DNA from 4 places in the Ningiella algicola genome. Region 4 is predicted to be linked to each of the others. Evidence: predicted binding sites of a transcription regulator. Region 4 holds the regulator's gene; each other region holds the start of a gene.
The links. Region 4 encodes sigma-54, which starts transcription at its own class of promoters, with help from an activator protein. Its sites were predicted from a motif close to GTTGGCACGNNNNTNGNNT; they were not measured.
Positions count from the first base shown of each region.

Region 1: PN836_RS06000 (flagellar hook-length control protein FliK) is a predicted target of sigma-54. The motif match lies at 4,845-4,863, and genes of this name have one in related genera.
Region 2: PN836_RS07630 (DUF1707 and DUF2154 domain-containing protein) is a predicted target of sigma-54. The motif match lies at 3,763-3,781, and genes of this name have one in related genera.
Region 3: flgF (flagellar basal-body rod protein FlgF) is a predicted target of sigma-54. The motif match lies at 4,853-4,871, and genes of this name have one in related genera.

Region 1 covers NZ_CP171821.2:1,336,211-1,344,363, reverse strand. Annotated here, with positions in the region: gene fliF (flagellar basal-body MS-ring/collar protein FliF) at 1-944, shown strand, start outside; gene fliG (flagellar motor switch protein FliG) at 967-2,016, shown strand; gene fliH (flagellar assembly protein FliH) at 2,019-2,813, shown strand; gene fliI (flagellar protein export ATPase FliI) at 2,794-4,146, shown strand; gene fliJ (flagellar export protein FliJ) at 4,152-4,607, shown strand; gene PN836_RS06000 (flagellar hook-length control protein FliK) at 4,949-7,342, shown strand; gene fliL (flagellar basal body-associated protein FliL) at 7,370-7,882, shown strand; gene fliM (flagellar motor switch protein FliM) at 7,920-8,153, shown strand, end outside.
Region 2 covers NZ_CP171821.2:1,735,204-1,743,356, forward strand. Annotated here, with positions in the region: gene PN836_RS07615 (3-phosphoglycerate dehydrogenase family protein) at 1-658, shown strand, start outside; gene PN836_RS07620 (serine hydrolase) at 791-2,359, shown strand; gene PN836_RS07625 (hypothetical protein) at 2,363-3,646, shown strand; gene PN836_RS07630 (DUF1707 and DUF2154 domain-containing protein) at 3,858-4,511, shown strand; gene PN836_RS07635 (amidohydrolase) at 4,671-6,395, shown strand; gene PN836_RS07640 (sulfite exporter TauE/SafE family protein) at 6,810-7,628, shown strand; gene PN836_RS07645 (aminotransferase class I/II-fold pyridoxal phosphate-dependent enzyme) at 7,676-8,153, shown strand, end outside.
Region 3 covers NZ_CP171821.2:1,372,069-1,380,221, forward strand. Annotated here, with positions in the region: gene flgK (flagellar hook-associated protein FlgK) at 1-332, opposite strand, end outside; gene flgJ (flagellar assembly peptidoglycan hydrolase FlgJ) at 376-1,350, opposite strand; gene PN836_RS06140 (flagellar basal body P-ring protein FlgI) at 1,382-2,494, opposite strand; gene flgH (flagellar basal body L-ring protein FlgH) at 2,500-3,186, opposite strand; gene flgG (flagellar basal-body rod protein FlgG) at 3,197-3,985, opposite strand; gene flgF (flagellar basal-body rod protein FlgF) at 4,017-4,760, opposite strand; gene flgE (flagellar hook protein FlgE) at 5,156-6,541, opposite strand; gene flgD (flagellar hook assembly protein FlgD) at 6,552-7,244, opposite strand; gene flgC (flagellar basal body rod protein FlgC) at 7,307-7,729, opposite strand; gene flgB (flagellar basal body rod protein FlgB) at 7,729-8,153, opposite strand, start outside.
Region 4 covers NZ_CP171821.2:3,946,772-3,954,924, reverse strand. Annotated here, with positions in the region: gene PN836_RS17175 (calcium/sodium antiporter) at 1-863, shown strand, start outside; gene PN836_RS17170 (KpsF/GutQ family sugar-phosphate isomerase) at 866-1,825, shown strand; gene kdsC (3-deoxy-manno-octulosonate-8-phosphatase KdsC) at 1,826-2,380, shown strand; gene lptC (LPS export ABC transporter periplasmic protein LptC) at 2,377-2,937, shown strand; gene lptA (lipopolysaccharide transport periplasmic protein LptA) at 2,906-3,601, shown strand; gene lptB (LPS export ABC transporter ATP-binding protein) at 3,598-4,326, shown strand; gene PN836_RS17145 (RNA polymerase factor sigma-54) at 4,396-5,916, shown strand; gene hpf (ribosome hibernation promoting factor) at 5,940-6,227, shown strand; gene ptsN (PTS IIA-like nitrogen regulatory protein PtsN) at 6,240-6,683, shown strand; gene rapZ (RNase adapter RapZ) at 6,762-7,655, shown strand; gene PN836_RS17125 (HPr family phosphocarrier protein) at 7,676-7,975, shown strand; gene mgtE (magnesium transporter) at 8,020-8,153, shown strand, end outside.

The DNA of each region.
Region 1 (8,153 bases), 2.1 Mb from region 4:
AAAAGCGCGAAGAAGAGTACTTACAGAAAATTGATTCTATTTTGATTCCTGTGCTTGGCCTGGGTAACTATACTGCTCAGGCAGATGTCAGCATGGATTTTACTGCCGTTGAACAAACTCAACGTCGCTACAACCCAGATTTACCCGCTGTGCGCAGTGAAATGATTTCTGAACAAAATACAGTGGGCGCAATTATTGCTGGTATTCCAGGCGCGCTCACCAATCAGCCACCGCTTGATTCCAATATTCCAGAAGACGCTATGGGCGGCAATGGTGGTGACCAGACCGTTCCTGGTAACCGAACAAAAGAAGAAACACGCAACTACGAATTAGATACCACCATTAGCCACACTAAACAGCAAACGGGCGTAATCAGACGGTTAAGCGTATCTGTTGCCGTTGATCATATTGCTTCTACCGGAGCCGACGGACAGACAGTATCAACGCCAATGTCTCAGCAAGAGTTGTTAAACATTCGACGTTTGCTGCAAGGTGGCATTGGGTTTGACGTCACTCGCGGTGATTCACTTGAAGTGGTCAGTATCCCATTTAATCGCATTGATATGGGTGAGGTAAAAGAGGAAGCATTTTGGCAAGAAGACTTCTTCATGCCCATCTTAAAGCTCGTTATGGGCGCGATTGTTATCATTGTGCTAATAATGGCCGTTGTCAGACCGATGCTTAAGCGCCTCATCTTCCCAGAAGCGGATATGAGCGCAGTAGTGAGTGACGACGATATCGAACTTGACCTTGGTGACGAAACTATGGACATGTTGAGCGATGAATTTGATGAAGCCAAAGTAGGTTTTGCAGCAGACGGTTCGCTCACGCTACCGAACTTAAACAAAGATGAAGATGTGCTTAAGGTCGTGCGTGCCCTAGTTGCCAATGAACCCGAATTATCCGCGCAGGTCGTACGCGGCTGGTTATTAGAAGACGAATAGAAACACCGAATTAGAGAGAATCATGGCAGAAAATACAGCACTACAAACACAAGAAGAAGCGCCAAGCTATGATATTGGCAAGCTTGATGGCATTGAAAAAGCGTCTATCTTGTTATTGAGTTTGTCTGAAGACGACGCCGCGCAGATATTAAAGTTTATGCAGCCCAAGCAGGTTCAAGCTCTTGGCGCCGCGATGGCCGCGATGGATGATATGACGCAGTCAAAAATCAATGCAGTGCATAAGCACTTTATTGAAGAAATTCAAAACTACTCAACCATTGGATTTAAGAGCGAAGACTTTGTTCGCCGCACGCTGACTACGGCCTTAGGCGAAGATAAGGCAGCGCATTTACTTGACCAAATTCTTGCCGGTGCAGGCGCAAAAGGCCTCGAGTCGCTCAAGTGGATGGATTCGAAGCAAGTGGCAAACATTATTCGCAATGAACACCCTCAGATTCAAACCATCGTTATGTCGTATTTAGAGCCTGAGCAGTCTGCAGAAATTATGGCGCAATTCCCAGAAAAAGTTCGTTTAGACTTATTAATGCGTGTTGCCAACCTCGAAGAAGTACAACCGGCGGCGCTGCAAGAACTTAACGAAATTATGGAGAAACAGTTTGCGGGTCAAGCGGGTGCGCAAGCTGCGAAGATGGGCGGATTGAAATCTGCCGCTAATATCATGAACTACCTCGATACCAACATCGAAGCTCAGTTAATGGATGCCATCCGTGAGCAAGATGAAGAAATGTCTCAGCAAATTCAGGACTTGATGTTTGTATTCGACAATCTGATTGACGTTGACGATAGAGGTATTCAAGCAATTCTGCGTGAAGTGCAGCAAGAGTCACTTATGAAAGCGATTAAAGGCGCAGACGACGAGCTGAAAGAAAAAATTACGGGCAACATGTCAAAACGTGCTGCGGAAATGCTGCTTGATGACATGGAAGCAATGGGGCCGGTGCGGTTAAGCGAAGTTGAAACTGCACAGAAAGAGATCCTCTCAATAGCACGTCGCTTAGCCGACGCCGGTGAAGTCGTCCTAGGTGGCGGCGGTAGCGAAGAGTTTGTATAAGCATGAGTGAGCAAAACAGCACAACAGCTGATGCTAAACTTTGGGATTTGCCGCCTGTTGAAAGCGCACAGAGTAAAGGTGCTAAAGCGTTAAAGCGCACAACGGCGTTTAATAAGCCTTTTACGCAGTGGAAATACGAAGCGCCAGAGGTAGAGGAAGAAATTAAACCCCTGACTGCCGAAGATATCGAAGCAATTCGAAGCGCTGCGTTTGAGGAAGGTTTCGAAAGCGGCAAGCAAGAAGGATTTGAAAAAGGTCAAGAAGAAGGCCTTGAGCTTGGCAAAAAAGAGGGCTTTGAACAAGGGCAAAGCGAAGGATTTGAAGCCGGTAAAGCGCAGGCAGATGAAGCCGCAAAAGTTCAAATTGACGCGTTAGCATCAATCGTTGCCCAGCTACAACAGCCTCTAAAGCAAGTGAATGATGAAGTTAAACAAGAGCTTGTGATGTTGACAAAAGCGCTGGCAAGCGCAGTCTTGAAGGTAGAGCTTAGTCAGTCTAGCGACAGTCTTATGCAAATCATCAGTGAAAGTATTACGGCACTTCCGATTCAGGAGGCGCAGTATCAAATCATGCTGCACCCAGAAGATGTATTGCTTATTAATGAACGTCTTGCTAGCGACGAGGCAAACGAAAAAAATAATTGGCGTTTAGTGCCATGTGAAGAACAAGGGCGGGGCGGTTGCAAAGTACTTAGCCAAAATAATGCAGTAGATATGTCGATAGCAAAACGCTGCGAGGCGATATTTGATCAAATGTTGCAAGAGCAAGGATTGAGCGATGACCCTCGCGCTAGTTGAGCACCTGCAGTCAATTAGACGCTCTGTATCTGAGTCAACGCCTGTTGCATCGGGTAAACTCGTTCGCGGTGTGGGTTTAACCCTTGAAGCGGTAGGTTGTCAAATCCCAATAGGCGGGCGGTGCCGAGTCAAAACGGTGAGCGGAAAAGTAGAAGCTGAAGTTGTTGGCTTTGCCAATGACATTACCTTCTTAATGCCCGTAGAGTCCATCAGAGGGATTGTGCCTGGTTCCTTGGTAGAGCCCATTTCTCACGATGCTGGTTTAGGTGTTGGAGAGGCTTTATTGGGTCGCGTTATCGATGGTAACGGTGAGCCAATTGATGGCAAAGGGCCTATTCAGTTTGAAAAGCGAGCCTCTACGCAACCTTCACCAATCAACCCTCTACAACGTAAACCAGTGTCAGAGCCGTTGGATGTTGGGGTAAGAGCAATTAATTCAATGCTTACGGTTGGCAAAGGTCAGCGCATGGGGTTATTCGCTGGTAGCGGTGTTGGTAAAAGCGTATTGATGGGCATGATGACGCGCGGCACCAATGCTGATGTGGTGGTGGTGGGGCTAATTGGCGAAAGAGGCCGAGAAGTCAAAGAATTTATCGATGATATTCTTAGTGAAGAAGATAGGCAAAAAGCCGTAGTTGTTGCCGCTCCCGCAGACACCTCCCCGCTAATGCGCCTAAAAGGAAGCGAAACCGCTATAACCGTGGCTGAGTACTTTCGTGACCAAGGTAAAAACGTGTTATTGCTAATGGATTCTTTGACACGCTACGCCATGGCGCAGCGTGAAATTGCCCTTGCCGTAGGAGAGCCGCCAGCAACGAAAGGTTATCCGCCCTCAGTGTTTGCAAAACTGCCCGCATTAGTTGAGCGCGCAGGAAATGGCAGTCAATATCAAGGTTCTATTACCGCATTTTATACGGTGTTAACTGAAGGTGATGATTTGCAAGACCCAATTGCAGATTCTGCCCGTGCCATTCTCGATGGGCATATCGTTTTGTCGCGCGCACTGGCAGAATCCGGTCACTATCCTGCAATTGATATTGAAGCGTCCATTTCGCGCGTAATGCCACAAGTTGTCAGCGCTGAGCATGAACAAAATGCCAGAAGTATTAAACGTGTGTATTCCGCATACCAGCAAAATAAAGACCTAATTAACTTAGGCGCTTACGCAAAAGGCAGTGATGCCACTATCGATTTATCGATTGCCGCCGCGCCTGCCATAAATGCCTTTTTGCAACAAAGCACCAAACAAATTGTGAGTTTTGAACAAGGAGGTGAAGCCTTGCAAACACTTGGTAAAGGCTTAAATGCAGCCTCACAAGGTCAGAGTCAATAAAACAGATGGCGAGTGTAAAACAACTTCAGCTAGTTTTGGGAATTGAAAAAGATAAAGAAGACAAGTTGCAAAGCGATTTTCAAGCAGCCAAGCAGCATCTTTTTGAGCATCAACAAAAACTCACCGCACTTGAGCAGTATCGTTTGGATTACTTAAACGTGATTAAACAAAAAGCCAGCGAAGGCCTGGGTGCTACAGCGCTTATACAGCATCAAAGCTTCGTCGGTAAACTCGATAAAGCCTGCGAGCAACAGGTAAACATGATTAATCAAGCAACGCTGGTCGTGGATCAGCGCAAACGCTTGTACTTCGAACAACAAGCTAAATCACAAGCCATTTCTAAACTCATCGACAAACGCAGCCAACAACAATCGATTATTGAGGCTAAGCAAGAGCAAAAACTATTCGATGAGCTGTCGGGCCTAGCGCATTTAAAACAAAGCCTGTCTAAGTTAACCTGAATCCTGTTTAAGAAACGGCGCTCAGCACCGCTAGAATTGCGAATTACTGCGTTGCAAAAGCCAGCAATAGAATAACTATTACGTGACTTTTGCGCCTTGTCTTTCACAATTCTAGCAGCACTGAGTGTAAAAATTAATTTAAGTATGTGAAACAAGCGCTTGCACCATTTCTTAAACAGGATTCAGGTTAAGTTATAAGCCCGCTTGTCCCCAAGGTTTACATTCGCGTGTAATTAAATTGGTACGCCAATTGCAAAATCCTCTTTATGCTTCACTGTTAAATTAAAAAAGATCAATATTTACAGTGGTTTATAAATTATAAAGACTAGGACAATATTGTTATGATGCAACAATTTGCCACTCCATCATCAAAATCTGCCGTAAGCAGTTTGCCGTTTGACATGGTCAAGCCTGCTGTATCAGAACACAGCGGTCAGAGCGCCCAAGCAGCAAATGGATATGAGGACCGTCGAAGTGCATTCGAGCGCGCGATTGCTGACGCAGAGAATGGTGCTTTTGCGCAATCAAGCGCTGCGCGTCCTAGTATGAGAGAAGGTAGCAAAGAGGATTCAGGTCGATTTCGTAGTGATGACAATATTGCCTACACGCAACCTGTTGAGCACGGCAATCAAGAAAACGACAAGGGAGTTGATAGTAAAAGTGCAACAGATGATCACTCTAAAGATTTAATGCGAACTGCCACTTATAATGAGCCTGTAAGTGAGGCTGCATTAAATGAGGCAACAACTGAAGCATCGAATGGAAAAAGCTCATCTAGCGCCGACCTAAATGCTGCCGCCGAGACAGATGGCGAACAGGTTCTGTCTGATGCGCAAATTTTGGAGCAGACGATTGAACGAGATTCCCCTTTGGAGGAGGCCAATATTGATAATTTTCCCGCTACCCCAGAGGAGCAAGCTTTCAAGCGAACTAGCGCTCACTCAGACGAAGTTGAATTTCTAGCAGAGCAAGCTAACAAGGTGCTTAACCAAGACGACTTTTTTTCTGATGTAAAAGCGCTGAATGAACAATCCAATGAAATTTCCGAAGGCGTGAGCGAAGATGAGCAAGGCTTTAGCCCAATTAGCATTCATTCAGACACCGTTGAATTGCTTGCTAAACACGCTAACAAAGAGTTCAACTACGTCGACTTTGTTTCTGATGTAAAAGCGCTGAATGAACAATCCAGTGAAATTTCCGAAGGCGTGAGCGAAGATGAGCAAGCTAAAGACTTAATTAGCATTAGTTTGACAGAAGACGAACTTCAGATAATTCTGGATGCGCAGAAAGCGGGCGTTAGTCTTTATGATATTTTTGCCCAAGATGAGCTTGCTCAGGAGCAGCTAGACAAACTAACTGCAGCCATTACAAAAATGTTAAACCAGTTTCACGAACAAAATACTAAAGCAGGTGAAACAGATAACAATAATGCGCTTTCTGAGGAAAGCCTAGCGCTGGATAAAGCACTACTTGAGAACATGTTGCACAGCTCAAATCCGACTGACGATTCAGAACAAGCATTGAATGCTTCAATAGAGCAGGCAGCGGCAAAAGACTTGGAACATATAGGAAAGACGCTGGATGCACAAAATCAGCAAATACTGAGTGAGTCTGAAGCTAAGGCCTCAAGCGACTTAAACAATGGTAAATCACTACAGGCGCAAGATGTTCAATTAAATGATATTGCGCAAAGAGGCGAAACCGCAATTTCTGATGAGGTTCTTGATGTTGCGCAGACACGACAAACAGATGAAGAGGCTCTGAGCAATTCTGCTAACGCACAAAGTAGCGGAAAAATGCCAGTAGACGCTCAAATAAACGTGAAGGCGCCTAACGAACAAGACATGCTCAAGCAGCTTGCATTGTTGGACGAGCGCTCACAAACAAATACGATTGAAAACATTAAGTCTCGGGTTGAAAAGTTTGCGGCCGATTTAGGAGCGCAGCAAAAAGGCAGTGAGTTTGTTGCTGCCATGCAATCTGGGCTAAAAGAATTCAAAGAACAACTGCAAAGCGGCCGTGAACCCGGTATTGATTTAAAGTCACTGGTTTCTGACGCACTTGCGCAAGCTAATGTCGAAATTCCACCGCAACAGACCAGTAAAGTTGACAGTGCGCTAGCCCAGTTTAGCAATATCCTGGGACTGGCAAACTCTGTTTCTCAGTCTGTACAAAGCCAGCAAAACCAGATGTTTACGCTAAACGAAGTCAGCTTGATAAAAGAATCTGCCTCATTGAACACAGAAGGTACGAAACTTGCTCAGGCCACAGTAAACAATTTGGATAAAGCGGTAAATATCTTTAAACCAGATGGGCAGCAGCAACTAGCTGAAAAAGTGAGATGGATGGTCAATGGTCGCAATCCTGCGGCAGAGATTCGACTTGACCCACCTGAGCTAGGAGCAATGCAGATACGCGTTAATCTAAATGGTGATGCAGCATCCGTGAATTTTAGCGTGCAATCGATGCAGGCAAAAGAAGCCTTAGATCAAGCGCTTCCAAAATTGCGCGAAATGCTCCAGGAACAAGGTATTGAACTTGGACAATCATCTGTTCAGCAAGACAGCAATGGTGGTTCACAAGCGAATGATGAAGGTGAACTAGCCAGAGATGGCTCTTCTGGTAGTCGAGCTTCTGAAACAAGTTCAGAGCAAGCTATGGAAGATGCTACAGGCTCCGTCATTGAGCAAAGAGTTGCTGGTAGCGCCTTGGGTGGCATTGACTACTTTGTGTAAGTACAAATTGAGAACATAGGAAAAAACATGGCAGAGGCAGATTTAGAAGCGCCAGCGGGTGAAAAGAAAAAGAGCAAAATGATGTTAATCATCATCGCTGTAGTCGTGCTCTTGGCAGGCTCTGCAGGTGCATATTTTTTCCTATTCTCATCTGATGCATCAGATGAGGTGAGTGTACAAGATGGCGCTGCATCAGAGTCAGAAATGGCGACCAACACAGGTGGGGCAGTGTATGTTGGTATGCCACGGCCGTTTCAATTTAATGCGCCTGGCACAACTCGCGAGCGAATTGTTCAAATTGACGTGCAGTTGATGGTACGCGGCAGTGAAAACGAAGAGCGTGCAAAGCGTCATATTCCAATGATTGAGGGAACCTTGCTTCGCGTATTTAGTGCGTCAAATGCAGATGACTTAGTGACTGAAGGTGGCAAAGCGGAATTAAGAAGCAAATCCACTGCGCAGGTAAGACAAGTTATGAATGATCTCGAACAAAATCCGGTGATTGAAGAAGTATTGTTTACCGGTTTTGTGATTCAGTAGCAGAATTTGCAATATATCCAATGAATAGAGAAGCCAAGTGAGCGATTTATTATCACAAGACGAAATTGACGCGCTACTCCATGGTGTAGACGACGTTGAAGAAGAGCAAGTCGATGAAATTGAAAACGACGGCTCGGCGCTGGAATACGATTTTTCGTCTCAAGACCGAATTGTACGCGGTCGAATGCCAACCTTGGAAATAGTCAACGAACGATTTGCAAGGCATATGCGCATAAGCTTATTTAACATGATGCGTCGCAGTGCAGAAGTG
Region 2 (8,153 bases), 2.2 Mb from region 4:
AGCCGCGTGGCGTCTACCTAGTGAAGTGCAGCGCATGGAAAGTTTGCACGCCTTGTTAAGTGAAGTCGACTATTTGACGTTGCATGTGCCTGCCATTGAAGCCACTCATCACATGATAAACGCGGATACGCTAAAACTGATGCGTCCCGATGCTGCTATCATGAATTTTGCGCGAGATGCCATTGTCGACCCCAAAGCTATCGTTGATTCACTTGACGCCGGCAAACTTCGCCAGTACGTGTGCGATTTTCCAGAGCCTTGTCTAATTGCACATCCCAAGGTCATTGCTCTACCTCACATTGGTGCAAGTACCGCCGAAGCTGAAGAGAACTGCGCTATTATGGCGGTAAATCAGTTAAAGGAGTTTTTGGAAAACGGCAATATTGTAAATTCGGTAAACTTTCCGAAAGCAAGAATGGGACGCAATGGGTCTGCATGCAGAGTAACATTTGCAAACGACAATGTGGCGGGTGTTTTAGGAAACGTATTGTCGATATTCGCTGAAAATCAAGTTAACGTTCTAGACATGATGAACAAGAGCCGAAACAACGTCGCGTATAATATTCTCGATTTTGAGGAGAAGCCAAGCGATCAAGTGATCGAACAGTTAAAGAAAGTCGAACACGTTACTTCTGTTCGAGTGCTTTGTAAGACGTAAATTACCGTGCATTTGAGTTGTGTGTGGGCGCTGACGGTAGTTTTCAAGATTGCTGCAAAAGCGACAGCTTGTATTGAAGTTTAATGCAAATTTCCGCACACTAGAAACACTAGCCATTGAAGTGTTTGCCCCATGTCAAAAATGCACCTCCTTCCTACTCCGCTTGCCCTGCTAACTGTATTGGCAGTGCTCACGCTGTCACCACGCATTGAAGCCTACTCCAAGGCCTTCAGTGAAGACACTATCGATAATGCGGCCAAATCGGCTTTAGAAGCATTTCAAACACCTGGAATCAGCGTAGCAATCGTTCATGACAATACATTAATTTACAGCAAAGGCTTCGGTTATGCTGATCTTGAAAACAAGCTTAAGGTTACCCCTAGCACCTATTTTAGACTAGCATCAACCAGCAAAGCCTTTACGGCTGCCGCCCTAGCCATTTTAGTCGATGAAAAGAAGTTAGCGTGGGAGGATTTAGTCATCGATCACCTTCCGCAATTTAGATTGCAAGATGCCTACGCAACGATGAATTTTACCGTCAGAGACTTACTGACTCACAAGAGCGGTTTAGTGAGCGGCGCGGGTGATAGTATGATTTGGCCGGAACCCAGTGGGTTCTCTCGCAAAGAGGTTGTGTCTAAGCTTAAGCACTTCACGCCTGCTAATCAATTTAGAGCGCGCTACGCCTATAGCAACGTTCTTTACATCACCGCAGGCGAATTAATTGAGGCGGTTACTGATGAGTCTTTCGATGAGTTTATAAATGACCGCTTGTTCAAGCCTTTGGATATGGCTTGCTACGCTGGACAGATGCCTGAAGCTGCGGTTGTTAACAGCGCTAAACCTTATGGGCACAATGAGGCGCGTGGCATTTACGCCATTCCTCGCAATGCAATTTACGGAGATGCGCTGATGTCAGCTGCTGCGGGTGGAATGGTCTGCAACGCTCAGGATATGGCAAAATGGATTCAAGCGCTGTTATCACAAAGCAATTTGCCGTTTTCTGAATCGCAACTTGATAATATGTGGCGAAGTGAAACCATCCTGGGCGTCTCCGAAACAGATACCGACTGGGACGGCACACATTTTAGAACCTATGGATTGGGCTGGCGAATCTCCAACTATGGTAGATACAAGCTTGTTTCGCACACCGGCACACTATCCGGCTATCAAGCCTATGTTGCTTTGCTGCCCGAATTAAATCTTGGCGCGGTTGTGCTGAATAATGGTTCAAATTACGGCGCTCGCGGCGCAGTTATGCAAACAATATTAAAAATGTTTGTTGATGATGATCCCAAAGACTGGATACGTGAATATCAATCCTATCAGAAAGAGAGAGAAGAGGCTTACTTAGCGCGCGCACGCGAACCTGAACCTCTGCTTGAGATGACGCTGTCGTTAGACGACATCATTGGTGAATATAATGATGCATGGTTTGGAGCGGTAAGTATCAAAAAATCCGACCAAGGTGTACGTTTCATCTCTTCTCGAATGACAACACTTAGAGGAACGCTTGAACCTTTCCAAGAGCGAAGCTTCAAAGTGGTGTGGGATAATCAAAACGCCGCATCAGATGCCTTCTTGCATTTTGATGCCGATGTTTTACGTAACATCAAAGGATTTACAATGCATCCGTTCACGGTCAGCGAACGCGAAAATCATGCGTGGCGAGACATGCGCTTTGTTAAGCAAACTGATTAGAGCATGTTTACATTGAAATGCACTAAGATAAAAGTAGCTTTGCCGTTTGCTTTAATATTAATTCTCACCAGCTTAATAGGATGTAAGGACTCAAAGCATGAGGTCTTTGATAACGTTGATGCAAATAGCGAACAAGTGAGTAACGAAAGGCCCCCAGAAGTACCGGTAAGTTATTTTAAACCGCCATTATTGAAACAGCTCCCGCTTGTCATAGATGAAACAGGTGAAATGATATGGGGGGCAGCCACAGCAGACGTCGACGGCAACTTATTTTTTGCGGTTTCGTCTTATCAGCAAGATAATAACAGTGCCTCTTTGCTGAAATACATTCCTGACTCTGCCCTGACCATTCCTCGTTCAGATGTCATTACTCAACTTGCCAGTGAAGGCAATCTTGATGACGATATTATTCAAGATAGGATCCAAGGCAATATGGCGATGGCAGAGGATGGCTATTTGTATTTTGTGAGCATGGACTATAAGACGGAGACTCGCGAGAAGCAGTCACTCTATGGTGGCCGTCTGTGGCGCAAGTTACCCCAATCAACCAATTGGGATTTAGTGCTCAACTCAGATGCATCTCTGGCGACTGTCCATACACATGGACAATTTGTATATACGCTTGGACACTGGGGACATGTACTGTATCAATACAATACACAAACCCAGCGAAGTACCAACATACCCGTAGGTTCTGTGCCAGGACATTACTCTCGTGACTTTCTGGTCGATGCAAGTGGCAGTATATTTGTTCCGCGTATAGAAAAATTACAGGATGGAGAAATCAATGCTGTACTCGTTGAAATCGACGAGTCTTTAGGCGTTGCGGATTTTCATCCGCTGAACCATTACTGGAATGGCGATGGATTTGGCAATCATGGGATTGTTTCGCAAACCCTTATGGAGAACGGTGAATTATACTTTGTCACCTCCGGTGGCTACTTATACAAAATCACGCAAAACGAAGTTGGCCGGAACGTCGTACACGAATTAGGCTTATTCGATACACAGCAAACCAATATGTATATCTCTGCCCTGTATTCGCCAGATAACAACAGTTTATTGGTAGGATTGGGGCGCAGTAAAGAACACGATGAGTATCGCTGGTTTATAAGAGAGTTGAATACGCAAACGACGGTAAGTTATCCCATTGTAGAGATGCCCAAACAGAGCTTATTGCTATATGGCGCCGGTAAAAATGAGCAAGGCCTCCCTCTCATTGTGGGTGGAGATAAGCGCGGCACGGATACCTATAGAGCCGTCGCGTATGAGATAGAATATCAATAAACCTGAATAAGGCGCGCTTGTCGGTAAAAAATGGTCAGATTTGCTACTATTTGGTTTGCTAGTAAAATCATGACTGCATTTAGTCAACTAAGACACTGATATTAAAACGCTTTTTATTTGGCATATAGCGTGCTTATTAAGCATATGCCAAGATCTGGAAATGGCTGAATTTGCAAATTTAACAACGCTGACGAATGCGAAAGGAAACCCCATGCCAGTAAAATTAGAAGACCGCCCTATCGAGCAAGTCAAAGAAGAAGTCATTGACGTACTTGTACATAATTACAGCCGTGGATACATCTCTGCAGACGCGTTTGAGCGCAGGCTCGACGTCGTCATAGAATCCGAATCTACCGTGGCAATGAAAGCTGAAGTTGAGGATTTAGAAGCCCTTCCGGATGACTTCATCAGCGAGTCAAAAGAAAAACAATTTGCACCACAATATGCTGAAGAATCTGCCGAAGAAAGCGACATACTGGTGAATGTTATGGGAGGTTCAGATCTAAGAGGCTCTTGGGTAGTGCCTAAAAAAATCACTAGCGTGAGCATTATGGGTGGCGCAACGCTAGATTTTAGCGATGCACAATTTTCATCGCCTAACACGACCATATACTCCGTCGCTATTATGGGCGGTGACACTATTTACGTACCTGAAAATGTAAATGTAGTATGCAAAGCCTTTTGCTTAATGGGCGGAATTAGCAATAAAGCACCATCAATGGGCGGCAGAAATGCGCCTACCATTACAATAAAAGGGTTTATGCTTATGGGTGGTTCAAATATTAAGCTTAAACACACAATTAAGGAAAAATTCATAGCCTTTGCGAATCAGATCAAGGCAACGTTTGAGAGTGGTAAAACATAAGGTCATAGTTAAACCAGATGTTCGATGGAATAAGCTTATTACTGCTTTTCGTAAGAATGTTTAATGGATAGGTTGTTTGGAGTGGCGTACAGAAAAACTAGTGCTATTGTCTAAAGAAATTACTCAGCGTTTATGCTACAAATAAATAAAAGTGTATCAATGGTAGAGAACTCTAAAGTGTATAATCGCGTTCACTTTTTACTTGTCTTGTGCTTGTTTATCAGCAGCCCAACAAGTGCTGAAAATAAAAATATCGCATCAAGCCAAAGCTGTCAAAAAGCGGACTTTGCGATTTACAACACCACCGTATACACCGTTGACGAGCGAATGCCCAAAGCAGAAGCGGTGGCCGTTTTAGGTAATAAAATTGTCTTTGTAGGCTCCAATACGGCGCTTTTATCTTCAGTCTGCAAAGACACAGAGCTGATGGATATGGCTGGCAATTATGTTTATCCGGGCTTTAGCGATAGTCACCAACATGTTGAAGGTGTGGGTGAACGTCCAAAGACCCTAAGCTTGTTTTCATATAGCTCTTTAAAAGATACGGTAGCTGCAATCGAAGATTTCGCACAACAGGTTCCCGTTGGTCACTGGGTGCAAGGTCGTGGCTGGATTGAGCGGGAATGGACTGACGAACAGCGCTTCTTGAATAAGTGGGACGTTGATCATTTCACAGCCGATAAGCCCCTTTTTATGCCACGCGCAGACGGCGTTTCTGCCTTGGTGAATTCGAAAGCCCTTGCACTGGCTGGTATTGACAAGAATACGCCAGACCCCGAAGGCGGCAAGTTCGAACGCGACGAAAAGGGTGAAGCCACTGGCTACGTTCTTGCCACCGCAATGGAAATCTTTCGTAAGCTCATACCTCCAAAGACGCGAGAATATAAAAAACATAGCCTAATACAGGGAATGGCAATAAACGCCAAACAAGGCTGGACCGCAACGCAAGATGCGGGGATGCCTTTTGTCAATATTGAGCTGATGAAAGAAATTCAAGCCCAGGGCAATATGTCGACAAGAATTTATGCCGCCGCAAATGTGCAAGAGTCAGAAAAGATGTTTGCGCATGGCAGCTACGTAAGCGACGATCATATGTTCGAAGTGCGAGGCATAAAAGTCTACATAGACGGGACACTTGGATCACGTGGTGCAGCTTTACTTCAAAACTACGCCGATGCAAACCATCGGGGCTTTATGAATCGAACCAGCAAAAACGATCTAGACCCTATATTGCGACAAGCTTTGCGAGAAGGCATCCAAATCCAAACACATGTGATTGGCGATAGAGCGGTCCGCTCTTTACTCAACTGGTATGAAGCAGCCTTCAATGATGTCTCATACGAAGAGCGAGCAGTTAAGGACCCGCGCTGGCGTCTTGAGCATGTGCAAATTATTACTCCTGAAGACCAACAGAAAATGATTACATTGGGTGTTATCCCCTCAATGCAGCCAAGCCACGGAATTGGCGACCTAAACTTTGCGCTTGCTAGGCTCGGTTTAAAACGTTTGGAGCATGCTTACCCATGGCAAAAGCTGATCGAGCAAGGTTCAATAATACTTGGGGGTTCTGACGCTCCCGTTGAATTAGGCGATCCACGCATTGAGTTTTACGCCGCAGTTGCGCGCAAGCGCCTCGACGGAACAAGTGGGCGAGGCTGGCATCCTGAAAGCGCAGTCAGCCGCGAGGATGCCTTAAAGATGTTTACTATATGGCCCGCTTATGGCGCATTTCAAGAAAACATCCGCGGCTCAATCGAAGTGGGGAAATTGGCAGATTTTACGATTATGGATACTGACTGGTTACATGCTTCAGAAGAGAAAATTCTGTCAAGCGAAAATCAAATGACAATAGTAGGCGGGAAGATTACTTATCAAAAAGGCTAAGGCCTGTCGATCTTTTCTGTATGAAGTCATTCGTAAAAACATTCTGCATCACAAAGGCGCAAAATCTAAGGGACAAACCACCAAAGTAGTGCAAGTTGCAGCTAAGCAAAAAAAGTACGTAGTCTTGAGCACATTAACAATCCAGCCGTCGCAATTTAACTTAAACTTTAGAAAATAAGTATGCGAGATTCTTATCCTATTGTTTTCATTATTAAATTACGCTCTCAAAAAAACTCAAATAGCAAAGTAGATTAAACTAAAAACAGTTACCTACCCAAGATTTGGCAACGCCTGTTTACATCGTTCAATTACTTTAAACAGCGGGCACAGTTATTGCTCATTCTTTAACCACACATGCTGAATTTACACACTCACTTTTGAAGGCTAGATGCCTAAACACATGTCTGGGACTCGATGGATATCGATATTGTGCTTTTTGTCATTACCCTATGCTGCGCTGGCGCTGTAGCGGGGTTAATGGCGGGACTGTTTGGGATTGGTGGCGGTTTTGTCGTCGTCCCCGCCCTATTGGCAGTGTTACCGTTTTATACGAGTGACACTGATCAATTAATGAAAGTGGCAATAGGTACCTCTTTAGCATCTATCGTTATATCAAGCGCGCGTTCGGTGCAGGCTCATAATAAAAAAGGTGCGGTGGATTTTAATGTGCTGAAGTCTTGGGCCTTGTGGTTAATTATAGGCGTGACAATAGGACTTTTCATTGCATCCATAGTTAACAGCACTACATTAATTCTCATTTTCTCCGTGGGTGTTTTGGGATTTGCGTTGTTTTTTTTATGCCCCAAACTCTTTTCGTTTAGTTCTCCCGATTGGAGCATGCCCTCAGGCCCACTAAAAGTTTCACTCGCTTCCTTTTTGGGTGGATTCTCAGCGTTGCTGGGAATAGGCGGTGGAACCATCACCGTCATCACAATGGTGACTTGCAACCGAAGCGTTCATCAAGCCGTGGCAACCGCAGCAGGTGTCGGTTTTATTATCGGAGTGCCCGGCGCAATTGGATTTTTATTGATGGGTCATAATAGCGTTGGCTTACCTTTTGGCACATTTGGATATGTCAATTTGCCAGGGCTGCTCGCCATCAGCATAGGGAGCTTAGTTACTGCGCCGCTCGGGGCCAAATTGGCACACCTCATTGAAGAAAGATTATTGAAAAGACTGTTTGGAATATATCTGCTAAGCGTATCGCTTATGATGTATTTAAAAACCATATGACAAAGCTTACTTGGCCTGGCCTATTCTGATAGAAATGGAGAACTACAATGTCTAACACTCAGTTTGATCGACGTGATTTTATAAAAACAGCGCTTGCTGGTTCAGCTGCAGTCAGTTTGGCGTCGCTTGCTATACCTGCTATGGCTAGACAAGAAGCACATTCTTCTGCACTGCATTACGGTCCAATGCCTGGCATTGCGAAGCTAGATGCCAACGAAAACCCGTATGGTCCAAGCAAGGCTGCACTTAGCGCTATTATGAAAGCAAGCCAACAAGGGGGTGCCTATTATGCCTATGAAACAGGTCTAAGGCTTATTGACATGATTGCTGAACGCTACTCATTGAAACCAGAGAACGTTACCCTTAGCTCTGGTTCAAGCGGCGTACTAACTTCTGCGGCTCTTTATGCGTCTCAAACAGGCAAAATACTAGGACCAGATTTATTTTGGGATACCACTGCACTAGCACCCCACAATCAGGGAAAAGCAGATATTTTGCGCCTGCCCAAAACAAACGACTTAGCTA
Region 3 (8,153 bases), 2.2 Mb from region 4:
ATGGCCGAGAAAAAACTCGTCATGGCACCCGCTATGCTATTTGCCTCGCTAGCGAGCACCTGATCTAGACCCTTTACACGGTCATAAAATGCTTGGGATTCACCTACCAATGAGGTATCACGGCGTAATTGATTTTGTGCAAACACGTCAAACACCCGATCGGTAAAACCAAAATCTACCCCGCCATTCAGGCGGCTAGTGAACTCTGTTCGCTCTCGTATATAGCCTTCGCTATTGACGTTTGCGATATTGTTACTTGTGGTGTTTAGTAACCTGTTGCTGGCGTTTATTCCCGTTTTAGAAAGGGTAAACAAATCGGCATTTCTGATCATATCGGTTTTCCACTCACTTGGGATGTTTGATTAAACCCTTGCATCACGGCAATAACTCTCGCATGGTCGGACTATTGTAAACTGACATAATTTTGTCAGCGTAGTTGGGGTCAGTTGCATAACCAGCCCGCTGAAGCTCTCGAAAATAGTCTTTCGGTTCATCGGTTTTTGATAGGGCTTGTTCATATCGCGGGTTAGAGCGCACAAAATCCACATAATCGTGCAGTGACTCAGAAAAATTATTATAGGCTCTAAATACCGCCTGTTGTTTTTGCGGCAAATTATTTTCGAACTCTAATGTGTCTATCGCGGTTTTGTTGCCGTCCCAGCGCTTATCTGCTTTGATTCCGAAAAGGTTGTGTGCATTGTTGCCATCACCCTCGTGGATCATAAATTTGCCCCAACCTGTTTCGACTGCGGCCTGAGCAATAAGCGCTTTAGGTGAAATACCTAAGCGTTCTGCTGCTGCCTGTGCTTGAGGGTATAGAGACTCAACAAACGCTTTAGGGGAATCAAAAGCCGCCTTTTTTGTCGGCATCTGCACTGAAGAACTCGAATCGACATCTGAATTGCTTACTTGGCTCTGCTGAGAAGCCTGTGACTGTATCATTGAGCGTAACATCGCGTTGCGATTGAGAATAGAGAGTTCGGCATCATTTCGTACAGCGCTCGCGGGCATCACGCCATTGTTTACACTCATTTGCTGAACAATCACATCCGCTAGACCAATACTTCCATTGGTCGACAAATCGGTCGCAATTTGCTGATCATGCATATCCCGATAAAACTTTACCTGGTCAGAATTAAATGGGCTGTCTTTATCCGCGAGAGATTCTTGCGCTTTACGCATCGACTTTAGCAGCATTTGCACAAAAATAGCTTCAAACTGTTTCGCGGCCTCTTCTAAAGCAGCATCATCACCAGATTTAGCGGCAGCACGAAGAGAATCCAAACCTTGGAGGTCGTGCACAGAGCGCGACATCTCGAGTTTTGACTTCATGTTTGCTGATAAATCCATATTCACGATCTACACCCTTTCTTTGCTGTCACTAAATAACGATTAGTTCGCCCTGCAAGGCACCGGCCTGCCGCAAAGCTTCTAATATCGCCATCAAGTCACCAGGCGCTGCACCAATTTCATTTACCGCTCGAACTAGCTGGTCAAGCGTTACGCCTGGGTCGAACTTGAACATGCGGCTATCGTCCAGCTCTACATCAATAATAGACTGAGGCACAATCGCTGTTTCACCGCCACCAAATGCATTGGGCTGTGCCACGAGAGGGTCTTCTGAAATAGTGACGGTTAATCCACCGTGGGTAATGGCAGCGGGCATTAAACGCACATCTTGTCCGATTACGATTGTGCCCGTACGGCTATTTACGACAATGCGCGCAGGTGCAGCAGCCGGTTCAAATTCAAAGTTTTCAATAGTCGCTAAAAAACCGACTCGTTGAGCAACATCTCGCGGGGCTTGCACCTTGACTGAAGCTGCATCCATGGGGGATGCAATCGCATATCCCATGCTCGGGTCAGCACCTAATCGATTGTTGATTTCATCTGCCATAGCTTGAGCGGTACTAAAATCGGGACTGTGCAGATTGAGTGTCAAAAAGTCGTTTTGCATCAAACCGCTTGGCACCTCTCTCTCCACTAAGGCACCATTGGCGATGGTACCTACGGTAGGTGTGTTGCTGACAATGCGAGAACCGTCATTACCTTGCACACCGAAACCTGAGACAACAAGTGAGCCTTGAGCCACTGCGTAAACCTCACCGTCTAAACCCTTCAAGAATGTCTGTAGTAAGGTCCCGCCGTGTAAACTTTCTGCTTCACCCATTGACGATACAGTGACATCAATTCGTTGACCTGGCTTTGTAAATGCTGGAAGTTCTGCATGCACAGCGACCGCAGCTACATTTCTGATCATTGGACGCGTATTCGAGTCTAAGCTGATGCCAAAGTTGGTCAACATGGTACGAAAAGACTGCTCTGTAAATGGACTCTGCTCACCTGTACCCGGTAAACCAACGACTAAGCCATAACCCACCAACTGGTTCGCTCTTACGCCTTGTATGCTAGCTAAATCTTTGATGCGCTGGCCGGAAAATGCAGGCGCTGAGCTGACAAGCGCTAAGCACGTGATAAATAAGTAAGTAAGCATTTTCATTAGAGCGGCCACCATGTGGAAGAGAAGAACTGCGTGAGCCAGCCCTTTTCTTGAGCGCGGGCAAAACTGCCGGTGCCGCTATATTGAATGCGAGCGTTGGCGATTTTTGTCGATTCGATTTCGTTTTCAGGTGAAATATCCGCCGGACGCACAACGCCAGTCAAACGAATATATTCGTCACCATTATTCAAGGTGAGCCACTTTTCGCCGCGGATAACTAAATTATTATTTGGCAAAACGTCTAACACGGTTACCGAAATGTTGCCTTGTAAAGAATTACTCTGGCGAGCCTGCGCGTCTCCCGCAAAATCATTGCTCGAATCAACCCCCAGTTGAATCGCCTCATTGCCGATACGAATTGCATTACCACCAAGCCCCAACATCGGTTGCAAGTCTACATTCGACTCGCGCGAAGTTTGCGTGTTTGCACTTTTGGTTGCTGCGGTATTTTCTCTTAGCGTTACGGTAATAATATCACCCACGCGACGCGCTGTGACATCGCTGTACAAGCTATTGGCGAGTGATGCGGTGAACAAACTGCCGTCATGGACAATTTCATCGCGTTTTTGTACGGGGACCGGCGGCGCATAAAATGGGTCGTTTGCGCTTACCGTTTCTTGCACAGTTGATTTGCACGCACTGACGCTGGCCAGTATTAACAATATTGGAATGAGACGAATAATCATCTTAAGCCTCTTAAAGCTGTTGAATAACTTGACCAAGCATTTGGTCAACCGATGAAATCACTTTTGAGTTCATCTCGTACAAGCGCTGAGACTCAATTAAGTTAACCAGCTCTTCTGTTACATTCACATTGGAAGTTTCAAGCGTACCTTGGGCAAGCGTCCCTAAACCTTGCAAACCGGGAACGCCTTGCACAGGCGCACCAGATACGGCCGTTTCGGCATACAGATTTTGGCCTAGAGGCTGGAGGCCAGCCGGGTTAATAAAATCGGCAATGTTAATCTGTCCCAACACCTGAGGCTCAGCTTGTCCGCGCAGCTGAGCGGACACTTCACCGTCTTGAGATATTGTGACTTGTTGCGCATCTGGTGGTAGGGTAATCACTGGCTGAAGCACAAAACCCGCTCCGGGTGTCACCATTTGCCCCTGATCGTTTAAGGTAAACTGACCGTTTCGCGTATACGAAAGACTGCCATCAGGCATTTGAATCTCAAAAAATCCTCTGCCTTGAATCGACATATCTAAGGCATTTTCAGTCGTTAGCAAGTTACCTTGAGTATGCGTTTTCTGAGTGGCAACCACTTTGGAACCCGCACCCAACATCAAACCGGAGGGTAACTCGGTATCTGCTGAGCTTCGACCGCCAGGTTGATTAATGTTCTGATACAGTAAATCTTCGAAAACTGCGCGGTCTTTTTTAAATCCTACGGTGCTCGCATTTGCCAAGTTATTTGAAACAACCGCAACATCTGTTTGTGCGGCATCTAGGCCTGTTTTACTTATCCAAAGAGCTGGATGCATAGTGTGTACCTCTTGAAAAATTAAGCACTAATTAAAATATGCGCATCATCATGTTGCCGCGCATGGACAATTCGTCGGCCTTACTCATAAGCTTGACCTGCATTTCGTAGTGACGCTGCAAACTTATCATCTGCACCATTTCATCGACTGCATTGACATTGGAGCCTTCCAACATGCCGGAACGAACGCCCACGGTGTTATCTTGCTGAGCAAAGCCGCCATTTTTAAGCTCAAAAAGGCCGTCTTCTCTTCGTTTAACATCATTTAATTCTGGATTGACAAGCTTTAAGCGCCCCACTTCTTCAATGGCATTTTGTGGCGCACCTTGAAGCTGAGTGGTGATGGTTCCATCACCTGCAATGGTCACGTTTTGAATGGGTATAGGCAGGAAAACCGGACCGTTTTCTCCGAGTACTAAATTGCCTTTAGCGTCTTGGAGAGCACCCTCCGCGGTCATCGTGAAATTACCATTTCGCGTGAAGGCTTCACCACCTTCTGGCGTTTGTACGCTAAACCAACCTTCACCTTGAATAGCAACATCCAATGGACGGTCGGTTGTGATCATCGCGCCGCTATCGTAATTATTGCTTGGACTCTCAGTCATACTAAAAATACGGGACGGCAAACCCTCGCCGTATGCTGGCATGGCACGCGCTTGCTCAAGCTGGGCTTTAAAGCCATTCGTTTGGGCATTAGCCAGGTTGTTGGCTCTCACGCCAGTAGCCAGTAAGTCTTGATTGGCGCCGCTAGCGGCGATGTAGAGTAACTTGTCCATCAATACTTCCTTAATTCACTCATGTAGCATGCAAAACGAATGCTGTATGTAAACGGTCAAATTTGACGTTTATAGAAATCTTATAAGGGAGTAAGCAAGGAAAATGCCAAAGCGGATAAAAGAGAGTTGCTCTCTATCCGCTTTGGGTGTTTTTACGATATAAGGTAGGTGTTTAGTTAACCCGAACTCTGGATAAGAGACAGCGCTCAGCAGCCCTAATGGCGCGGATTACTGCGTTATAAAAGTGAGCAATAGAATCACTATTACGTCACTTTTATGCCTTGTCCTCCACGCCATTAGGACTACTGAGTCTAACAATCTGAAATCTCAGCACTTTTTATATTCCTGCACTGCCTCTTATCCAGAGTTCGGGTTAGTTAGTTTTTAACTGCCGACTATCGAATATTCAAAATAGTCTGATTCAACTGGTTATTCACTTCAAGCGCTCGTGAGTTTGCCTGAAAGTTACGCTGAGCAATAATCATATCGATAAGTTCAGTCGTCAAATTTACGTTGGCTTGTTCAAGCGCTGACGAATTAATGTCACCAAAAGTACCTGTGGTGGCTTCACCGGCAAGTGCTTCGCCCGACAATATACTCTCTTTCCACTGAGTACCCGATTGCTGCGTTAAGCCCTGTTCATTTGCAAAGCGAACTAGCGCCACACGCACAATGGGTTCTGAGGTACCGTTTGAAAAGGTTGCTCTGACTAGGCCGTCAGGGCCAATGTCAATGCCGGTTAGTCGCCCAACGGGTAAACCATTTTGCTCAAGTGAGGTTACTTCAAACGCAGATGCGAACTGAGTAGGCTCATTTGGATTGGCGCCAACGGGGTCTAAGTTAAAGTCAATTGCAATTTGTTGGGTTGCATCTGAACCATTTGAAAGTATATCGCCACCCAGCGCTTCGGTCACAATTTTTAAGTCTAACTGCGGGTTTCCGTCGGCAGATTCAATGCCAATAAAATCACCACCCTCGCTAAATTGCAATTTTGCAGCCGATACTGCAAAACCAGAATCCGTGCCAACAGAGTTCACTGCAGTAGCGGGGTCTGAGTCAGTGCCGTCAGAATTAGTGATATCAACCAATTGGTCATCGACTGCCGCTGCGACATACCATTCATTTACCGCAGCAGGATCGTTGTCTTTCAAGAAGTAATAGGTCATTACATGGCTATCGCCCAATGAATCATACACTGTGACCGACGTAGCCGCGTTGTAGGTCAAGGGGTCACTTGGGTCAAACTGTGCTGGATTCTTTGTTTGGTCACCGGCGGGTAAGTTAAACCGTACATCAACTTCTGATGTGCTTTGTGGTGAACCAGATGAGTCAGGGATGCGAACTGGCACAGTCGTACTCAACGCTACCGAAGCAGAGGTTCCATCAGGATTGACCGGAAAGCCCAAAAGATTGTCACCATTTGAGTTAACTACAAAGTTATTATTATCAAGCTTAAACTGCCCTGCTCGTGTAAACGAGAAGTCGCGTGATGTAATTTCAGGAATTGTTGCAAAGAATCCGTTGCCGGTGATAGCCAAATCTAGCGCATTGTTAGTAAAGCTTAAGCTACCTTGAGAAAACTGCTGAGAAACTTCTTGTGTTAATGCACCGTCACCTACTTTTGTTTTACCAGAAGCAAGTAATGAAGCCGCATACACGTCACCAAACTCTGCACGCGACTCTTTAAAGCCGACGGTGTTGACGTTGGCGATGTTGTTCGCCGTGGTATCTAGGTCTTTTTGTGACGCAGAAACGCCGCTTAAAGCTATATTAAAAGACATGTATGTTCTCCTATGAATTACCGATTTGAATGACGTCGTCTAGCTTGATGCTAACGTCACCGTCTAAATTAAGCACTACACCTTGACCCGCGTTGGTTAAGCTAACGCTGTCAACGTGTCTATTGATGGCGGTAGGAAGCGCTTGAGCTTCTCCAAATACGTTTCCTTGCACCTGAACTGCATAATTGCCAGGTGGCAATGGATTGCCGTTTTGGTCAGTACCGTCCCAGTTAAATTCGATATTGCCTGCTGCTTGCGTACCCACATCCATAGTGCGAACCACTTCACCCGCACCGTTATAAATGCTGATTTGCGTGTCTTGGGATGTATTTTCGTTAATAATGACACCGCTGAAGCCAGTGCCCTCTGCATCTTTATAACCCACGTTACCCGTCACCAATACTTCTTGGCCAATTAACCCCGAGGCTTGCAGCGCCTGGTTCGAAGTCATTGATGCGGCAAAGCTAGTAAACTGCTCGTTCAATTGAGTGATGCCTTCTGCAGTACTAAATGATGTCATTTGCGCAACCATTTGATCATTATCAACAGGCTTAGTTGGATCCTGATTGGCCAACTGCTCAGTAAGCAAAGCAAAAAAGTCTTCTTGCTTAAGCGTTTGCTCAGTGCCATCGGCAATGGGAACTTCGGGCTCCGTGTTCCAATACAAGTCTCGATTAAGGCCTTGCTGCTCTAATACATTCATGAAAATATTCCTCTATACGACGCTGATTAAATGATTGTCGTAAGTGTTAATACCCTAAGTGATTACTGACCTTGACCAAGCTGCAATACACGACGGAAAATTTGTTTGGTGGTATCGGCCACCTGCACGTTTGTTTCGTATGCTTTAGATGCTGACATCATATCTGCCATCTCCTGAACGATGTTTACATTCGATTTGTAGATATAGCCATTCTCATCTGCCATCGGATTGCCGGGTGCATACTCAATTTGCAAAGGTTTATCGCTTTCAACAATGCCTTTTACCTGCACGCCAACACCCTTGGTTTGGTCTGCCGAGGCTTGATCAAGCGCCGCGGCAAATACCGGGTGCCGTGCGCGATAAGTATCTTCATAACTGCTGCTCACACTGTTCGCGTTGGCGATATTACTTGCGGTTGTATTGAGGCGGACACCTTCTGCCGACATGCCAGTTGTGGCAATATTCATTACATTAAATAAACTCATTATTGTCCTCCGCTACTTAGTGCTTTTTTCATGCCGCTGAACTTGCCGTTAAGTAACATTAAGCTCGCTTGGTATCGCATACCGTTTTCTAGAAAGGCGTTTCGCTCTTGCTGCACGTCAACGGTATTTCCGTCGCCTGTGTCTGGTTGAAGTGGCACTCTGTAGTCCACATCAAAACGTGGAGCGCCGCCGCCTGTCATATGTTTACTGTTTGTCGTCACCATGCCTGAACTTGCCACCGACAATTTATTACTAGTAGATGCTGTGCTATTTAAACCCGAAGTGCCCATGGCTTGCTTCATCGCATCTTGAAAATTTATATCGCGGGCTTTGTAACCCGGTGTATTAGCGTTCGCTAAATTCCCAGCAATGATTTCCATTTTGTCAGATCGCACTTTCAGTGCGTTGTGGTGAAATCCTGCTA
Region 4 (8,153 bases):
ATATCGGCGTTTCTCCAATGATGATTGGGCTCACTATTGTTGCGATGGGAAGTTCAGCGCCTGAAATTGTGGTCGCAGCAACCGCTTCACTCTCGGGCAACAGTGATACAGCGGTAGGAAATGCGCTTGGTTCAAATATTACCAACATTGCTCTGGTATTAGGTATTACCGCCCTGATAAAGCCTTTACTGGTGTCATCCTCAACGCTAAAGCGTGAGCTACCAGTCATGCTGATCATATCCTTGCTCGCAGTCTATTTTATCGACGATAGTTTTTTATCTCGTATTGAAGGTATAGTACTCATCACCTTGTTCGTTTTAGTTATCGCAGGCATGGCGGTGCTGTCCTTCAAAGTCGATAAAGATGATCCACTCATATCTGAAACTGAAACCGAAATCCCTTCAGATGTGAGCACAGGTGTTGCCGTTTTATGGGTGATTGTGGGTTTAGTGTTATTGCCCTTAAGCGCAAATTTTTTAGTCGATTCTGCGGTAGAGATTGCTAGATATTTTGGTATTAGTGAATTGGTTATTGGGCTCACCATTATAGCAATTGGTACCAGTCTTCCTGAGTTAGCAGCCAGTATCGCTGGTGTTATGAAGGGTGAAGATGATTTAGCGCTAGGCAATATCATTGGCTCAAACATTTTTAATTTACTCGCCGTACTAGCAATGCCAGGTCTCATTAACCCTGGTATTCTTGACGAGAATGCAGCAAGTCGAGACGCACTTGTGATGCTCGGCTTGAGTGTGCTGTTATTTGTATTCTGCTTTAATATTCGTGGCACCCGAAAAATATCTCGCCTAGAGGGAGGGATATTTTTACTCATCTTTATCGCCTATCAAATCTGGCTGTTCGCATAGATATGACTTTTTTAAAATCTGCAAAAAGCACTTTTACGAATGAAATTCAGGCATTAATTGCGCTTAAAGATGCACTGGATGCTAGCTTTACTGACGCTTGCTCTACCTTACTCAAATGCGAAGGAAAAGTGGTTGTATCAGGCATGGGTAAATCTGGGCATATTGGAAACAAAATTGCCGCCACTTTAGCAAGCACAGGAACCCCCGCGTTTTTTATGCACCCAGGTGAAGCAAACCATGGGGACTTTGGGATGCTAAGCAAACATGACATTATGATTGCGATTTCAAATTCTGGCGAAACTAGCGAATTGATTGGATTGCTTCCTTCGGTCAAACGACTCGGCGTGCCAATAATCGCGATATCTAACAATGCCTCTAGCAGCTTAGCGAGGTTTTCAGACCATTTATTGTTATTAAACATTGAAAAAGAAGCTTGCTCACTGGGCCTTGCCCCAACCACCAGTACCACGGCCACTTTGGTCTTGGGCGATGCGCTCGCGCTGGCTTTGCTTGAGGCGAAAGGCTTTACCGCCGAAGATTTTGCATTTTCTCATCCAGGTGGTGCACTTGGAAGGCGACTGGTGCTCAGAGTAAGTGATATCATGGTGACAGGAAGCGAAGTACCCTATGTAGATGACACCGTTAGTCTTAGCAAGGCCTTATTGGAAATGTCGTCAAAAGGGCTGGGGATTACTGCAATCGCAAATAAAAAACAGCTCTTAGGCATTTTTACCGATGGCGACCTGCGCAGAGCATTCGACCAACAAGTGGATATTCACCAAACCATGATAAGAGAAGTAATGACGAAAGGGGGTGTCTCATTGCACCCTGACGACTTGGCCATTGATGCCCTTAACCTTATGCAAGAAAAACGCATTACCGCCATTATTGTCGTTGACAGCCAGCAAACGATTGTCGGAGCTATCAATATGCATATGTTGCTCAAAGCCGGGGTCGTGTAGATGTCTCAAGTCGACACGTTATACGGTCAAGTTTCACACTCAATATTCGACGCATGCAAACAGCTCAAATTGCTTGTTTTGGATGTAGATGGTGTTTTGTCAGATGGAATGCTCTACATGGGTAACAACCAAGAAGAACTAAAAACCTTCAACACCAAAGACGGGTATGGGGTAAAAGCATTAGTTAAGCTGGGCGTAGATGTAGCAGTGATCACAGGTCGACAATCAAATATTGTTGAGCAACGCATGACCGCACTGAACACAAAGTACATTATTCAAGGTGAAGAAAACAAGCAAGACGCCCTGGCGGCCCTGATGGAGCAAAACGGTTTGAGCGCAAATCATGTTGCCAGCATTGGAGATGACATGCCCGATATCGGCATGTTTGCACTTAGCGGTATCAAAGTCGCGGTGCAAGACGCTCATCCTTTCGTTAAAAACCAAGCTGACTATGTTACTCAACTTGCGGGCGGTAAAGGAGCGGTTCGCGAGTTTTGTGACATCGTGCTTCAAGCTAAAGGCGCGTTAGACAGTATCCACGGAGCCAGTCTTTGAACCGTATTGGCTATAGTATTGCAATCATCTTTACGGGTGTATTGTTACTCTATCTCCCTATTCTATTTGAGGAATCCTCTGAAGCCCCCGACGATGACGCAGGCTCTCCATTGGTGCCAAACTATCAAGCAGTTAATCTCAACAGTAAACTTTATGATGAGCAGGGCAATCTTGCCCACCAAGTCGCTGCCGATAAAATGGAGCACTATGAAGAATTGGGCTTCGCCGTATTTGATAACCCAGTGTATACACTCTATCTGGATAACGGTGAACCATGGCAGGTTACCGCAGCTGAAGGGACTTTATATGACAATAATCGCATTCAATTAGAAAAAGATGTGAAAATTGTGAATTTACGAACTGATGAGTATGTCCAACAAATTACCACCGAATTCATCGAAATTGATTTACAATCCAAAACATTGAGTTCCGACCAAGTTGTAAATATCAGTGGCGTCGATTACCACGTCACGAGTGTCGGAATACAAGGCGATTTAGCCAACCAACAATATGAGCTCAAAGAACATGTTCGAACACAATTTTTCCCGCGCCAATAGCTTTTTTCTAGCATGCTTTGCAGGTATCACTTGTCTGATGGGCGTTACCGCTGCAGCTTACGCGCAAACGGAAGAGTCTAACGCACAACCTCAAGTGCAGTCTCAAGAGCAAGTAGAAGAGTTATCAACAATCAGTACTGACTTCTCACTACCCGTTACTGTTGACTCAAGAGACCAAAGTATTGATGGTAAAAATAAGACGTCAATATTTATCGAAAATGTTGTGATTCGCCAGGGTAGTTTAGAACTTACCGCCGACAAAGTTGAAGTTGACGCATCACAAGGTAGTGGTCAGGAAATCATTATTGCAAGTGGCAAGCCAGCAAGCTATCGACAAAGAAAAGACGATGGTAGCTGGGTTAATGCAAGCGCTAATGAGATCATTTACAAAGTAGCTGCAAAAAGCCTTTCTCTGGATGGCGACGCGCTGATAATGCAAAATGAGGTTAGCGTGACCGGCGACTTAATCGTATTTGATATGACTAAAGAACAAATTCTGGCGTCAAGTGACGAAAATAGCCAAGAGGCCGTGAGAACAGTCATTAGCCCAGGTGCCTTTTCAACTGAAGAACTTGAGTCTAACGAAGACAGCACAGCTGACGACGATAAAAAGAAAAATGGCGATAAAGAAAAGAAAACCAATGAAGATGAGAATCCCCTGTGAGTAGCACCTTAAGCGCGCAACACTTGGCAAAATCATATAAGTCTCGGCAGGTTGTACGCGATGTCAGTATACAAGTGTCAACTGGTCAAATTGTGGGTCTGTTAGGACCAAACGGTGCGGGCAAAACGACCACCTTTTATATGATCGTTGGGCTTGTTCCGCTGGACGCTGGCTTGATTCAAATTGACCAACTCGATATTACCTTACTGCCAATGCATGAGCGTGCTCGTCACGGCATAGGTTATCTCCCTCAGGAAGCATCGATTTTCAGAAAACTCACCGTGTATGAAAATCTTATGGCCATATTGCAAACACGAAAAGAGTTGAACAAAGGCCAACAGGAGCAGCATGCAGATGAACTGCTAGATGACTTCAGTATCAATCACATAAGAAATAATTTGGGCATGAGTTTATCTGGTGGAGAGCGTCGCAGAGTCGAGATAGCGCGGGCTCTAGCGGCAAACCCCAAATTTATATTGCTTGATGAACCTTTTGCAGGTGTTGACCCAATCTCTGTTAATGATATAAAGAAGATCATATATCAGCTTAAAGAGCGTGGTATTGGCGTCTTAATCACAGACCACAACGTGAAAGAAACCTTAGACGTTTGCGAGTTAGCTTATATCGTCAGTCACGGCGAATTAATCGCATCGGGCAAGCCTGATGAGATACTAGCGAACCAAACCGTAAGAGACGTATATTTAGGCGAACAGTTTGCTCTTTAACTCGGTGCTAGACGTATACGTGAATGTGTATACGCTTGTACGTTAGTGCGAATTAACGAAAGGAAGTAGATGAAACCCTCGTTACAACTAAAGTTTAGTCAGCAGCTCACCATGACGCCGCAGCTTCAGCAGGCGATAAAACTCTTGCAGCTATCTACTTTAGATTTACAACAGGAAATCCAAGAGGCTTTAGAATCAAACCCCCTTCTTGAGATGACTGAGCAAGAGTTCTCAGATGGTGATGATTCACGAGGCGACGAATCCAAAAAAGAAAAGGCGTCAGAGTCAAATTCAGAACAAGACGCAAACTCTGCCTCTAGCGCCGAAACAGAAGTACTCTCTGGCAGTGACAATATGGATAGCCACGACGCGCTTGAAAAAGGTGATCTGCCGGATGACCTACCCCTTGATAGCTCTTGGGAGGAATATTTGGGCTCAAGCTCTGCGCCCATTAAAATGGTGGGCACTAATCCTGATGATGATTATGTGTTTCAAGGGGAAACGTCGGATAGCATTCAAGATCACCTCATGTGGCAAGTGGAACTCACGCACTTTTCAGAAATCGACCGCTCTATTGCCATCGCAATTATTGACTCGATTGATGAGTCGGGATATCTGACCACCAGCAGTGAAGATATTTTAGAAAGCATTGACAACGAAGAAGTTGAGCTTGACGAAGTCGAATGTGTACTCAAACGTGTGCAAATGTTTGATCCCCTAGGCGCAGGAGCTCGCTCTGTGCAAGAGTGTCTCAGCGTCCAGCTAGCGCAATTCGATAAAGACACGCCTTGGTTAGACGAAGCGAAAGCGATTATCAATGAATACTCCGATTTGCTAGCGAGTAAAGACTATCGCACGCTAATGCGAAAAACGAAGCTCAAAGAGGACGACCTTCGAGAGGTGATGCGCTTACTAAAAACGCTCAATCCTCGCCCAGGCAGTGCAATCTCCGCGAAGGAGCCTGAATATGTCATTCCTGACGTGAATGTATACAAAAAGAACGGTGTTTGGACGGTCGAATTAAATAACGATGCATTGCCTGCACTTTCAGTAAACGAAACCTATGCGAGCTTAGGAAAAACAACAAAAAACCCGAACGATTCTCAGTTTATTAAGTCACATTTACAAGAAGCAAAATGGTTTATCAAAAGCTTAGAGAGCCGCAACGAGACTTTACTCAAAGTCTCTCATTGTATTGTGTCACGGCAGCGAGAGTTTTTTGAAAAAGGCCCTGAGAAAATGGTGCCTATGGTGCTTAATGACGTAGCCGAAATGGTGGATATGCATGAATCAACTATTTCCCGCGTAACCACGCAAAAATATATGCATACGCCTCGCGGTATATTTGAATTAAAGTATTTCTTTTCTTCACATGTGGCAACCGAATCAGGCGAAAATTGTTCTTCTACTGCAATTAGAGCCTTAATTAAGAAGCTGGTTGCGGTAGAGCCAACAAGCAAGCCATTAAGTGATAGTAAAATTGCACAAATGCTCGCTGAACAAGGCATTCAGGTTGCTCGGCGAACCATTGCAAAATATCGGGAATCGTTAAACATTCCCCCATCCAACCAAAGAAAGAGTCTTATATAGACAGCAAAAAGAGGACCTAGCATATGCAAATTAATCTTACCGGTCATCACGTGGAAATTACCGATTCATTGCGAACTTACGTGGATACAAAATTTGAAAAGCTAGAGCGACACTTCGATCATATCAACAACGTGCACGTTATTTTGAATGTTGAAAAACTGAATCAAAAAGCAGAAGCCACTGTGCATCTCAATGGCGGAGAGGTATTCGCAAATTCTGAACACACCGATATGTACGCGGCCATCGATTCTCTTATTGATAAGCTTGACCGGCAAGTAATTAAGCACAAAGAGAAATTAAGACGACATTGAGCCTTCCTACCTATGATAATCAGCGACATTATCTCACTCGACCGAACACAGTGTTCGGTCGACTGTCATAGCAAAAAACGTATCTTTGAAGTCATCAGTGAAATTGCTGTCAAACAGAATCCCAGATTAAACCAAAGTGAAGTATTGAGCAGTTTGCTTAGCAGGGAAAAAATGGGGAGCACTGGCATCGGCAACGGCATTGCTATTCCGCATGGTCGCATCGATGGCATCAACCAGATTATGGCGATTATTGTCACCAGCGACGAACCCATAGAGTTTGACGCAATTGACAACAAACCTGTTGATATTTTCTTCGCGATATTGGTACCAAGCGAAGAAGCCGATACACACCTTAAAGCCCTATCAGGCATTGCCAGAAAACTCAGCGACAAAGATATCGTCAAAGCCATCAGAAAGGCAGAGGATAAAAAAGAAATCGTCAGTGCGCTTGCCTAGTTCACGTTGGGTCATTAAGCTTAAAGCTTTCTAAACTCTGTTTCATACGCTGTTTGTGCGTGCCCATAGGAGTAAGTTGTGAAGCTTTTAATTATTAGCGGTCGTTCCGGCTCGGGCAAATCCATTGCGCTTCGTGCACTGGAAGACTTAAGCTACTACTGTGTTGACAATATTCCCGTAAATCTGCTGCCTACCTTAACTCATGCCCTAGCTGACGAACACGAATTGGTTGCTGTGAGCATAGACGTGAGGAACATGCCAAAAGCAGAGCAGGAAATATCCGAGATTTTGGCATATCTGCCCGAATTTTGGGATATTACGATCATATTTTTAGACGCAAGTGATGACGTATTAATAAAACGATACAGCGAAACGCGCAGGCTACACCCTTTATTTAAATTGTCTAATTCGCTTACCGATGCTATCAACGCCGAACGCGAAATACTGATCCCCGTGGCAGAAAAAGCTGACTTAACCATCAATACCGATCAACTCTCTGTACATGATTTAGCAGAATTGATTCGAGAACGTGTTCTGGGCAAAAAAAGCACTGATTTAGTTATCTTGTTTGAGTCCTTTGGTTTTAAATATGGTTTACCCAAAGATGCTGACTATGTGTTTGATGTGCGCTTTTTACCAAATCCCCACTGGGACCCTGACCTACGCCCTTTAACCGGGCTCGACAGCCCTGTAGAGGTTTTTTTAGCAGGTCAACCGCTGGTGATGAAGTTCATATGGCAAGTACAAAACCTAATAACGACTTGGCTGCCTCATCTTGAAAGAAACAACCGAAGTTATGTTACCATTGCTATAGGGTGCACAGGTGGCCAGCATCGAAGTGTATTTGTTGCGCAATCACTATCTGAAACCTTCAAGGCCACACATGGTGATGTACAAGTGAAACATCGAGAACTAAAACTACATAAACCAACAGAACAAAAAAATGATGCCAAAGAAAGCTCTGAGCAATAATAAAAGAGTGACGCTTTAAGATGAGTGATGGTGCAAATGAAGGTTCACAAACGTTGTCGCGTTCAATAACCATCGTCAACAAACTTGGGCTGCATGCCAGAGCGGCAACTAAATTGGTTCAGTTAGCCAATCAGTTTAAAGCCAGTATTGAACTCACCCAAGGAGACAATAGCGCGCCTGCAGACAGTGTCCTTGCGCTGATGATGCTTGAGAGCGGGCAGGGAAAAACCGTTAATGTGACATGTAGCGGTTGTGATGCGCATGAGGCGATGCGAGCGATTTGCGCACTTATACAAAATAAATTCGACGAGCAAGAATAATACGCCCCAACTTGGGAAAATAGGTCCACATCTGCGGAGAGCTCATGTCTGAAACAGCAGAATTATCTACAACGCAACTGCGTTTAGAGTCAATCAACCGTTCCTTTGGCGCTGGCGCTTATGTCCGCGTCAGGCGAATGCTGCTTGATTTACCTGCTTCAGATGTTGCCTTACTGCT